One region of the Aquaspirillum soli genome, then DNA from elsewhere that is predicted to be linked to it. Evidence: predicted binding sites of a transcription regulator. Region 1 holds the regulator's gene; the other holds the start of a gene.
The links. The regulator FNR, encoded in region 1, switches genes on or off when oxygen is low (the NO sensors DNR and NnrR bind a similar motif). The targets are predictions, from matches to a motif close to TTGATNNNNATCAA.
Positions count from the first base shown of each region.

Region 2: a site for FNR is predicted at 2,474-2,487, ahead of ACYVJG_RS04415 (DUF3149 domain-containing protein). Genes of this name have one in related genera too.

Region 1 covers NZ_BAAGTM010000004.1:212,102-216,796, reverse strand. The annotation lists gene ACYVJG_RS06380 (uracil-xanthine permease family protein) at 1-87, shown strand, start outside; gene ACYVJG_RS06375 (nucleotidyltransferase family protein) at 232-570, shown strand; gene hemN (oxygen-independent coproporphyrinogen III oxidase) at 639-2,057, opposite strand; gene fnr (fumarate/nitrate reduction transcriptional regulator Fnr) at 2,162-2,926, shown strand; gene ACYVJG_RS06360 (AmpG family muropeptide MFS transporter) at 2,923-4,167, opposite strand; gene metW (methionine biosynthesis protein MetW) at 4,164-4,695, opposite strand, start outside.
Region 2 covers NZ_BAAGTM010000003.1:114,448-119,142, reverse strand. The annotation lists gene prpF (2-methylaconitate cis-trans isomerase PrpF) at 1-634, shown strand, start outside; gene ACYVJG_RS04425 (DUF4870 family protein) at 782-1,147, opposite strand; gene ACYVJG_RS04420 (RNA-guided endonuclease InsQ/TnpB family protein) at 1,193-2,287, opposite strand; gene ACYVJG_RS04415 (DUF3149 domain-containing protein) at 2,552-2,689, shown strand; gene ACYVJG_RS04410 (helix-turn-helix domain-containing protein) at 2,791-3,126, opposite strand; RNA gene ffs (signal recognition particle sRNA small type) at 3,705-3,803, opposite strand; gene ACYVJG_RS04400 (c-type cytochrome) at 3,890-4,336, opposite strand; gene ACYVJG_RS04395 (transcriptional repressor) at 4,513-4,695, shown strand, end outside.

The sequences.
Region 1 (4,695 bases):
TGTTCGGTATTGGCGATTATCTTGAACTTGATCTTGCCAAAACGCGAAGCCCATCACGAGGGGATTCGTGAAGGGCAAGATATTTAAATCTATTGAATACACGCCCACGCATTTTCCTTTCTCGCAGGAATAGATTAGGAAAGGAAAATGCGGCTGGTTCGAAAAATTGGCTGTTCCATGCTGTACCTCAATACGGATCACACATTGGAAAAAAATTAGATAAATCCTGCGATGGCTGAACTCAATATACTCTATTTGCCAGAGAAATATGCGGTACAAGTTCGCATGCTATTAGAAAAGCATATCCCAGAAGCGACAGTTTGGGCGTATGGCTCTCGGGTACGAGGCGATCATTACGAAGCGAGTGATTTGAACCTAATGGCGCGCTTTCCTGCTGATAAAAAACGGGATGTCTTTCGTTTAAGTGTGGTGAGAGAGGCTTTTGTTGAAAGCCATATCCCAATCATCGTACAGATTGTCGATTGGGATGAGATTCCTGAGTCGTTCAAGGAAGAGATTTTAGCGGGGTATGTCGTGGTGCAAAGACCAGATGTTGAACCTACCGCCTAAAGCGGCAACAGACAAGGCATGATTTATCCGTACGATGCAGCCACCCCAAAGGGGTGACTGGTTCTGAGTTAAATCGTACGTGAATAACGAGCATGGGTTTGTTTTTCGCGCAGATGACGGTCAAACACCATTGCGACCGTGCGAATCAGGAAACGACCACGGGGGCTGATGGTGAGCCATTCATCGTCAATTTCCAACAAGCCCAGCGTTTGATATTCCGCCAGTTTTTCCAATTCCCACGCGAAATAACGCTTAAAGTCAATACCGAAACTTTCACTGATGGCGTCCATCGACAGAGCAAAACGACACATCAAGGCTTGAATCACCGTTCTTCGTAGCAAATCATCGGCAGATAAACATAAACCACGCAAAATCGGCAGTTGGCCTGCATCCAACGCTGCATAGTATTGCTCGATTTCTTTGTGATTTTGTGCGTAGCTGGGGCCGACTTTCCCAATCGAAGACACACCAATGGCAATCAAATCATGGTCGGCATGAGTCGAATAGCCTTGGAAATTACGCTGCAACCGCCCTTGTTGTAAGGCCACTGCCAATTCATCTTCTGGTAGGGCAAAATGGTCCATCCCAATAAAGACATAACCTGCTGTCCCAAGGTGTTGCACCGCCATCTGCAGAATATCGAGCTTCACCTCTGGCACGGGCAATTCTGCTTCGTTGATACGCCGCTGCGGCATAAACACCGAAGGCAGATGGGCATAGTTATACAAAGCTAAACGGTCAGGACGAATGGCTAATACTCGATCGAGGGTCTCTTGTACCGAAGCCAATGTTTGTAATGGCAGGCCATAAATCAAATCCAAACTGATCGATTTAAAGCCAGAAGCTCGCGCAGCTTCAATCACCACACGGGTTTCTTCTTCACTTTGAATGCGGTTAACGGCTTGCTGGACAAGCGGATTAAAATCCTGTACACCGACAGACATGCGGTTAAAACCCAGTTGTGCCAAGTGCGCGACGGTTTGTGCAGTGACTTTGCGTGGGTCAATCTCAATCGAGAATTCCCCATGTGGCAACAGATGAAAAGTCCGGCGAATCGCCGTCATCAGCCGTGTCATCTGCTCATCACTGAGAAAAGTCGGTGTGCCGCCGCCAAAGTGAAGCTGGATCAAATCTTGCTTATCGCCGAGCAAATCGGCGTATAAGGCAAGTTCGCGTTCCAGATAGTCTATGTACTGGTCTGCACGCGAACGATCTTTCGTGATAATTTTATTGCAACCGCAGTAGTAACAGACGGTATTGCAAAAAGGGATATGTACATACAACGACAACGGCCCAGCATTCGCACCAATTTGCCTTTGCTGTAAGCTATGTCGATAATCCAATTCTCCAAACTCGCTGCTAAATCGATCAGCAGTCGGGTAGGAGGTATAACGCGGTCCACTGCCGTCCAACCGCTCAATGAGCTGACGGTCGAATTCAAAACGAGCTGATGGAGAAGCTAACATGGCAAAATTCGCAGTGCTCATAAAGAAATATCCTATTCAATGGCTGCACTGTGCCTGAGCCAACTCAGATTGTTTTTGACACGAATCAACCGCCCCTCAATTCCACTCTATATCAGAATTTACCCATGCTCGATCCCCGTCCTGTTCCCCTGCACACCCTCAAAGTTTCCTGCTCGAACTGCAGCTTACGAGAGCTGTGCCTGCCTCTTGGTCTGAACCGAGAGGAAATGTCACAGCTTGACGCGGTGATCCGACAGAGTCGCCGCGTCAAACGCGGTGAATATCTGTTCCGAGCGGGAGACCCTTTCCGAGCTTTATTCGCGGTCCGCACCGGCTTTTTCAAAAATTGTGTGTCTAGCCATGATGGTCGTGAACAAGTCACCGGGTTTCACATGTCTGGTGATCTCATGGGGTTGGATGGCATCAGTAGCAACACCCACGGTTGTGATGCACAAGCTTTGGAAGATTCGGATGTCTGTGAGCTGCCGTTTGCGCGCTTGGAACTCCTCGGGCGAGATATTCCGAGCCTACAACGTCATTTCTTCCGCCTGATGAGTCGTGAAATTGTACGCGACCAAAGTGTGATGTTATTGCTTGGCAATATGAAAGCGGAAGAACGATTGGCCGCCTTTTTGCTGAATTTATCGCAACGCCTCTCCGCCAGAGGGTTTGCCGCCAACGACTTTGTTTTACGGATGAGTCGTGAAGAAATTGGCAGTTTCTTAGGCCTGAAACTCGAAACAGTGAGCCGCACGCTTTCGAAATTCCAAGCAAACGGTTGGATTAGCGTTGACCATAAACATATCCGCCTGCTCCAACCAGAACACTTAAAACAACTGGTCAGTGGTTGTGCAGGCGGTTTTGCTGACGATCACAGCGCCCACGCCTAATGAGCCGTTGCCGTCTTGTCTGAAGTCGCCTCATGCCATGGGGCGACTTTTACCAGTAGCAACATCCCCGGTATTGCCAACACCGTACACAGCAAGAAAAACGGTGTCCATCCTAATGCTTCCACCAAATAGCCAGTTCCGGCATTGATGACCGTACGCGGTACGGCAGATAAGCTGGTGAATAGCGCCAGTTGCGTGGCGGTATACAGTGGGTGGGTCGCACGGGCAATAAAAGCAATAAACGCCGCCGAACCCAAACCCACCCCAAGCGCCTCGGCTGAAATCACTAAGGCTAAAGTCAGTTTATCTGGGCCGACTTGGTCGAGAATGACAAAGCCCAAAATTGTCACCATCTGCACCACGCCAAATAACCATAAGGCGCGATTGATGCCGAGCTTTAACATCCAAATTCCACCGAGTAAACCACCTATCACAGCAGGCCAAAGCCCAGCATGTTTGGCGATCAATCCAATATCAGATTTTGTAAATCCCGTATCAAGATAAAACGGCGTTGCCAGTGCGGTTGCCATGCTGTCACCGAGTTTATATAGGAAGATAAATCCTAAAATCAGTAGCGCATGTTGCCATCCAGCCCGATCAATAAATTCACGAAATGGCTCTACCACGGCTTCGCGTAAAGTGCGCGGTGCAGCGCCTTGCAACATCGGCTCACTCACCGTCAACGTCATCAACAGCCCCGGCAGCATAAAGAGAGCGGTGATCCAAAAGACAGTTGGCCACGGTAAATGGTCCGCTAAGATCAGCGACAAGGAACCGGGAATTAAACTCGCCAAACGATAAGCATTGATATGAATAGAATTCCCTAGCCCTAATTCAGCATCGGGCAAAATTTCACGCCGATAGGCATCCAACACAATATCTTGGCTGGCGCTAAAAAAGGCCACCGCCACCGCCAACACCGCAATCGACCAAATATCTTGTTGTGGTTGAAAAGCGGCAAAGCCAGCGAGCGAGGCAATCAAGCCCACCTGTGTTGCCAACATCCAGCCACGCCGCCGCCCTAGTGGCAAGCTAAAGCGGTCCATCAAGGGCGACCAAATAAACTTCCAAGTGTAGGGCAACTGAATCAGCGCAAATAAGCCAATCGCTTTTAAGTCAACGCCCTCGGTGCGTAACCATGCAGGTAAAAGATTGATCAAAAAATACAGCGGCAAACCGGACGCAAAGCCAGTAAAAATACAAATTAACATGCGCCGATTGAACAAGGCCTGCCAATTCATGCCGCACGCCCGATACGATAAAACGCCAAACTGCCGAGCAAATTGGGCAAGAAATCAATTCGACTACCGCCGTCCATCACCACCCGCTCTTTGACCTCAATCTGATTTTTGGCGCACAGCGCTTCAAAATCTCGCAACATACACAAATGAATGTTAGGGGTGTTGTGCCAATCGTACGGAATAGTTTCTGAAACCGGCATGTGGCCTTGCAAAATTTGCAGACGGTTTTTCCAATAGCCAAAATTGGGGAAAGACACAATCGCCTCACGGCCTACACGCAACATTTCGACCATGATTTGTTCAATATGGCGCATCGCTTGAATGGTTTGTGATAACACCACCACATCAAACGCATCACTCTGAAAATCGGATAAACCCGCTTCTAAGTCACCTTGCACCACGTTGATCCCGCTGCTCACGCAGCGAATCACATTATTGACATCAATCTCGACACCATAGCCGACGACTTTTTTGTGTTGGCTGAGATAGGCTAATAATTGGCCATCGCCACACCCCAAATCTAACACC
Region 2 (4,695 bases), on a different contig from region 1:
CGAAGAAGGCGGCTCGATGTTCCCAACGGGTAATCTGGTTGATGATTTAGAAGTGCCCGGTGTTGGGACTTTCAAAGCCACAATGATTACAGCCGGTATCCCTACGGTGTTCGTTAATGCGGCAGACATTGGTTACACTGGCACAGAATTACGCGAACAGATCAATACCGATCCCGAAGCATTGAAACGCTTTGAGGCGATTCGGGTGGCAGGGGCTTTGCGGATGGGCTTAATCAAAACACCAGAAGAAGCTCTCAAACGCCAACATACGCCCAAAATCGCTTTTGTTGCCCCCCCCACTGATTATGTGGCTTCCAGCGGCAAAACAATCCAAGCCAATGAAATTGACTTATTGGTACGCGCTTTATCGATGGGCAAACTGCATCATGCCATGATGGGCACTGCTGCTGTCGCGATTGGTACCGCTGCCGCTATCCCCGGCACCTTAGTTAACCTCGCCGCCGGCGGTGGAGAACGGCAAGCAGTGCGTTTTGGTCATCCGTCTGGGACGTTGCGTGTCGGCGCAGAGGCCAAACAGGTTGATGGTACTTGGACGGTTACCAAGGCTATTATGAGCCGCAGTGCGCGAATTTTAATGGAAGGGTGGGTTCGAGTCCCCGCAGACACCTTTTAACTGAAACAAGGTTTGTTTTGCGCCAATGGGTCGTGACGCGATCTATTGGTGGGTAGTGTGTGTCGTTCTACCGGTGTGGCGATCCCAGGCACCGGTCCTTGTCGCCGTTCGGTGTTTGCCGAACGGCGTTTTTCTTGCCGTACCGATTTAAGGGTGGTAGTACAAACCATACATCGGGCGTTGATCATTGTAGTTCAGCCAGCCACGAATCACCCGATACAACGTCCACACCCAAACTATCCCCAATACAATAAAGCCAACACCTAGCCACGATGTTAACAATCCCAGCCCAGTCCACAGCAATCCATACCAAAAAGTACGAATTTGCCAACGAAAGTGCGATTCTAGCCATGTACCGGCCACGGCATCACGCTTGAGATAGTTGATAATAATCCCCGCCACCGCAGGCAAGCCGCCGAGGAAAAAGGCAAGCCCCTGTAAAATATAGACAAATAGTGTCACTTTAGCCGCAGCGGCCAGTCGGTCAGGTTGATTCGGGTTAGGGTAGTACATAGACGTCTCCAAAGGCACCAAATATTCATTGACTTCCTCCCCGCCCTAAAGAGCGGGGATTCCTGCTGCCAGACGGCGAAGTCCCGCCGCGAGAATGTTTTTGGCAGCGTTGGTATCGCGGTCGTGTGTTGCACCACATTCGCTGCAAATCCATGCTCTTATTCGCAAACTTGCTCTACCTTTCGGACTGCTGGCGGGAATTTTCCCGCAGCACGAGCAGGTTTGGGTTGAAAACGCTTCGTTGATTTCCTCGAACACCACACATTGCCTCATGGCCTTGTACTTGAGTTGTGTTCTGAACGTTGTCCACGCCGCATCGTGCACCGATTTTGCCATCGGTGTTTTGGCGAGTGCCTTGGCGTTCACATTACCAATGAAGATGATGGCGTGAGCTTTGACAAGACGTGTCGTTTCTTTGTGGATGGCATCTTTGCGCTGGTTGGCAATTTTGGCGTGTATCGCTCTCACACGGGCTTTCTTTCGTGCGCGTTGCGCAATACCAAGCGCTGCCTCTGATTCTCGATACCACTGTTTTGGCTCGAATTTGCCGCCGTTGCTGTCTGTTGCAAGGGTTTTTAGACCCAGATCAATCCCGATGGCTGACGCGCCATATTGAACCGGCTTGGCTTCGGTTTGACACTTCACTACTACGTTGAGATACCAACGGCCACGAGAATCTTCGTTAAAACTGCCTGCTCGGAATTCGTATTTTGACAAGCCGTAGGAATCCCACAAGCTCATGTGGATACCCTTGAAGCGAACTTGGCCATTTTTGTAGGTTAACGCACCTTTTTTAAAGGGAATCCAGCCGAGTGAGTATTTGGGGGATGTCTTGTTGCTGACACGCCAATTCAGACGTTGTTTTTTGAACTGTCTCAGTCGGGTTGCAAATTCTTCACAAACCGCTTGCTGGGTGCTTGAGCCAATATGAACCCCGTCGCATTTGCTGAAACCGTTGGTGAGTTTTTGCAGATCAAACCCCGATAACCAACGCTGCGGTTTGTTCGTATAACGTCGCAAGCTTCGATACTGCGTTTCGTTGCAAAAATTCCAAACCGTATTCACATCACGCGCCATCGCCAGCAACACTTTCGCGTGCTTGTCTTTGATGCGTAGTTTCAGTGTTTTGACGGTTTCCATGACAGAATTATAGCAAGCTGTTGTGATGAGCTGATTGATATTCTGAGATAATCACAAACAATCCCACTAGGCCGCTTTCAGCGTCCGCGCTCTTGACCTCGGGCTGAACCCCAAGGCTTTCCGCGTATTGGGTAACAACCTATCATATACGGCAGCATCACATTTCATATAAATGTGATATGTTTTTTGACTTGGCTCAAGATAGAGAAGGACAAACTGCGTCAAATTGACGCAATCTATTTTAACTAAGCAAGGAGAACAGCGATGGCTCTGCTCAAAGAAATGCTGTCATCAGATGTGGGGTTGATGAGTCTAGGTACAATCGTCGTGGCGACGATTGTGGTGGTGGTCTGTGCCATTGTCTTTATTCGCAAAGCAAATGAAGAACCGCCAAAACAATAACCACGCCCCAAAAAACAACCCCGCGATGTGAAGCAAGGGATACTTGCTGTTTACATCGCGGGGTTTTTGTTGCGGCATTACCGCAGCTAATCCGATCAAGATCAGCCGATGGTCGAACCCAGCGCGTCGCCAGACTCGGCTTGAGCCGCTTCGGTCTTTGCTTTCACTGCCTTACGCAAGCTCTTGTACAGATCTGGATGCGTTTCTTTGAGATACTCAATGATTTCAAAATCTTCGCGTTTCACTTTGGACAAATCGATTTGCTCGATGTGCACCAAGCGCAACAATTCGCGCACAGGCTTAGGCATGTTGCGGCCAGATTCGTAGCGAGAACCACCAGATTGCGTCACACCGATGCGGCTCCAGAATTCTTGCTGGTTCAAGCCCAGTTTGCGACGGATTTCACGAGGGTTTTGGATTTTTTCAAACAATTTCATTGATTGTGTGCGAGCAAGCCCGGCTAATGTGCACGGGTAGGGATAGCGCGTCGTCATCTAAACGACCCTGTCCTCGCCTCTCCTTTCTGTTCAGAGTGCTATCTTTAACGTTAACCACCACACCATCACTATTCGGTGTTGATATCCGTGATGGCGCCGATTTCATGCCTAGTGTTTACGGTAGGAGCAAGCTTGATTTTGCAATTTCATCTTCCTCGCTTACCAACAAAGAACATTCACTACAGCCTTTCCGACATAAAAACCATGTTGAAAGTTGCAGTGGTTGAATCATTTGTCCTCTCGTTTTGACTAATGAAACAACCGCTCCCTGAATTTTATAAACAATATCTTCAAAAAAACCAGCAAAATTTGCAAAAAACTTTTCTTACTGCGGTTTCTACTGATGGCCATCGCTAAAAAATGACCAATTCATTAGCCATTCTATGCAAAGAATTCGCCCATGACAAACAAGAGAATGTTACATATTGTTCAAAATGCAACATCTTTTCAGTTATAACAGATGAGTTCACAGCAGAAAAATTCAAGAGAAGAAAAATACAACAACAGAATAAAGCGGAGGTGGCGAGCCTTAACCCCGGCACTTGCAAATCATAGCTGTGGCTGCTTCCTTCCGGACCTGACCAGGTTCACTACATTGCAATGCGAGGAGACCCGCCATAGAGACAAGACGGCGGACTATATACCTATCCGTCTTGTTTGACAAGAGTCAAAGAAAAGAAATTTTTATGCTGCTTACAACCGGCTAGTCTTCTTTCTTAAACTGGTCGTGACAGCTTTTACAGGTTTTTTGTACTGCACCAAACTGTGGTTTGATTTGGGCTAAATCACCAGTTTGTGCCACTTGTACCAATTTTGCAGTTTCAGCTTGATGCTGATCGATGGCCTTTTTGAATTCGGCAGGTTTGGTCCAAATGTCAGCGCGGGAGTTGGTTTTGCCCTTGTCGCTACCGGCAGGAAAATGCTCCCATGGTTTTTTTGCCAAAGCATCCATATCGCTGGCCAACTTAGCAAAAGCGGCTTTGTCGTAAGGTTGTTTCCCTTTAATCACCTCGCCCATCTGCTCACCGAACACTTTTTTGTATTCTTTGAAGACCGCTTTACGCGCTTCGATTGGATCTTGGGGGGCAGCATGAGCACCGAGAGCGGTACCAGCCAACACCGCAGCGAACAACAATTTTGTGATACGCATGTTTTTCATCTCCTGTTGTCATAAGACCATGACTGTTTACAACACAAACCGACATAGTATCGGCAAATCATAATTAAGAAAATATTAAACTGATGCCAATGGCGAAAAACTTTTCAGGCTATCTAGCAGCACAGAAATGTTATACAATATCATTTTGATCGCCACTTGCTACATTTATGGACGCTGAACTGTATCTACAGCGCGCAGCATCTCACTGCACCGCTCAAGGCAGCCGCCTCACGCCACTACGCCGCAAAATTTTACAACTCGCACTCGCTCAATCAGGTTTGATCAAAGCCTATCAGCTCCTGCATTGTTTACAAGCCGAACGGGGACTCGACAACGGCGTCGTCGCCCCA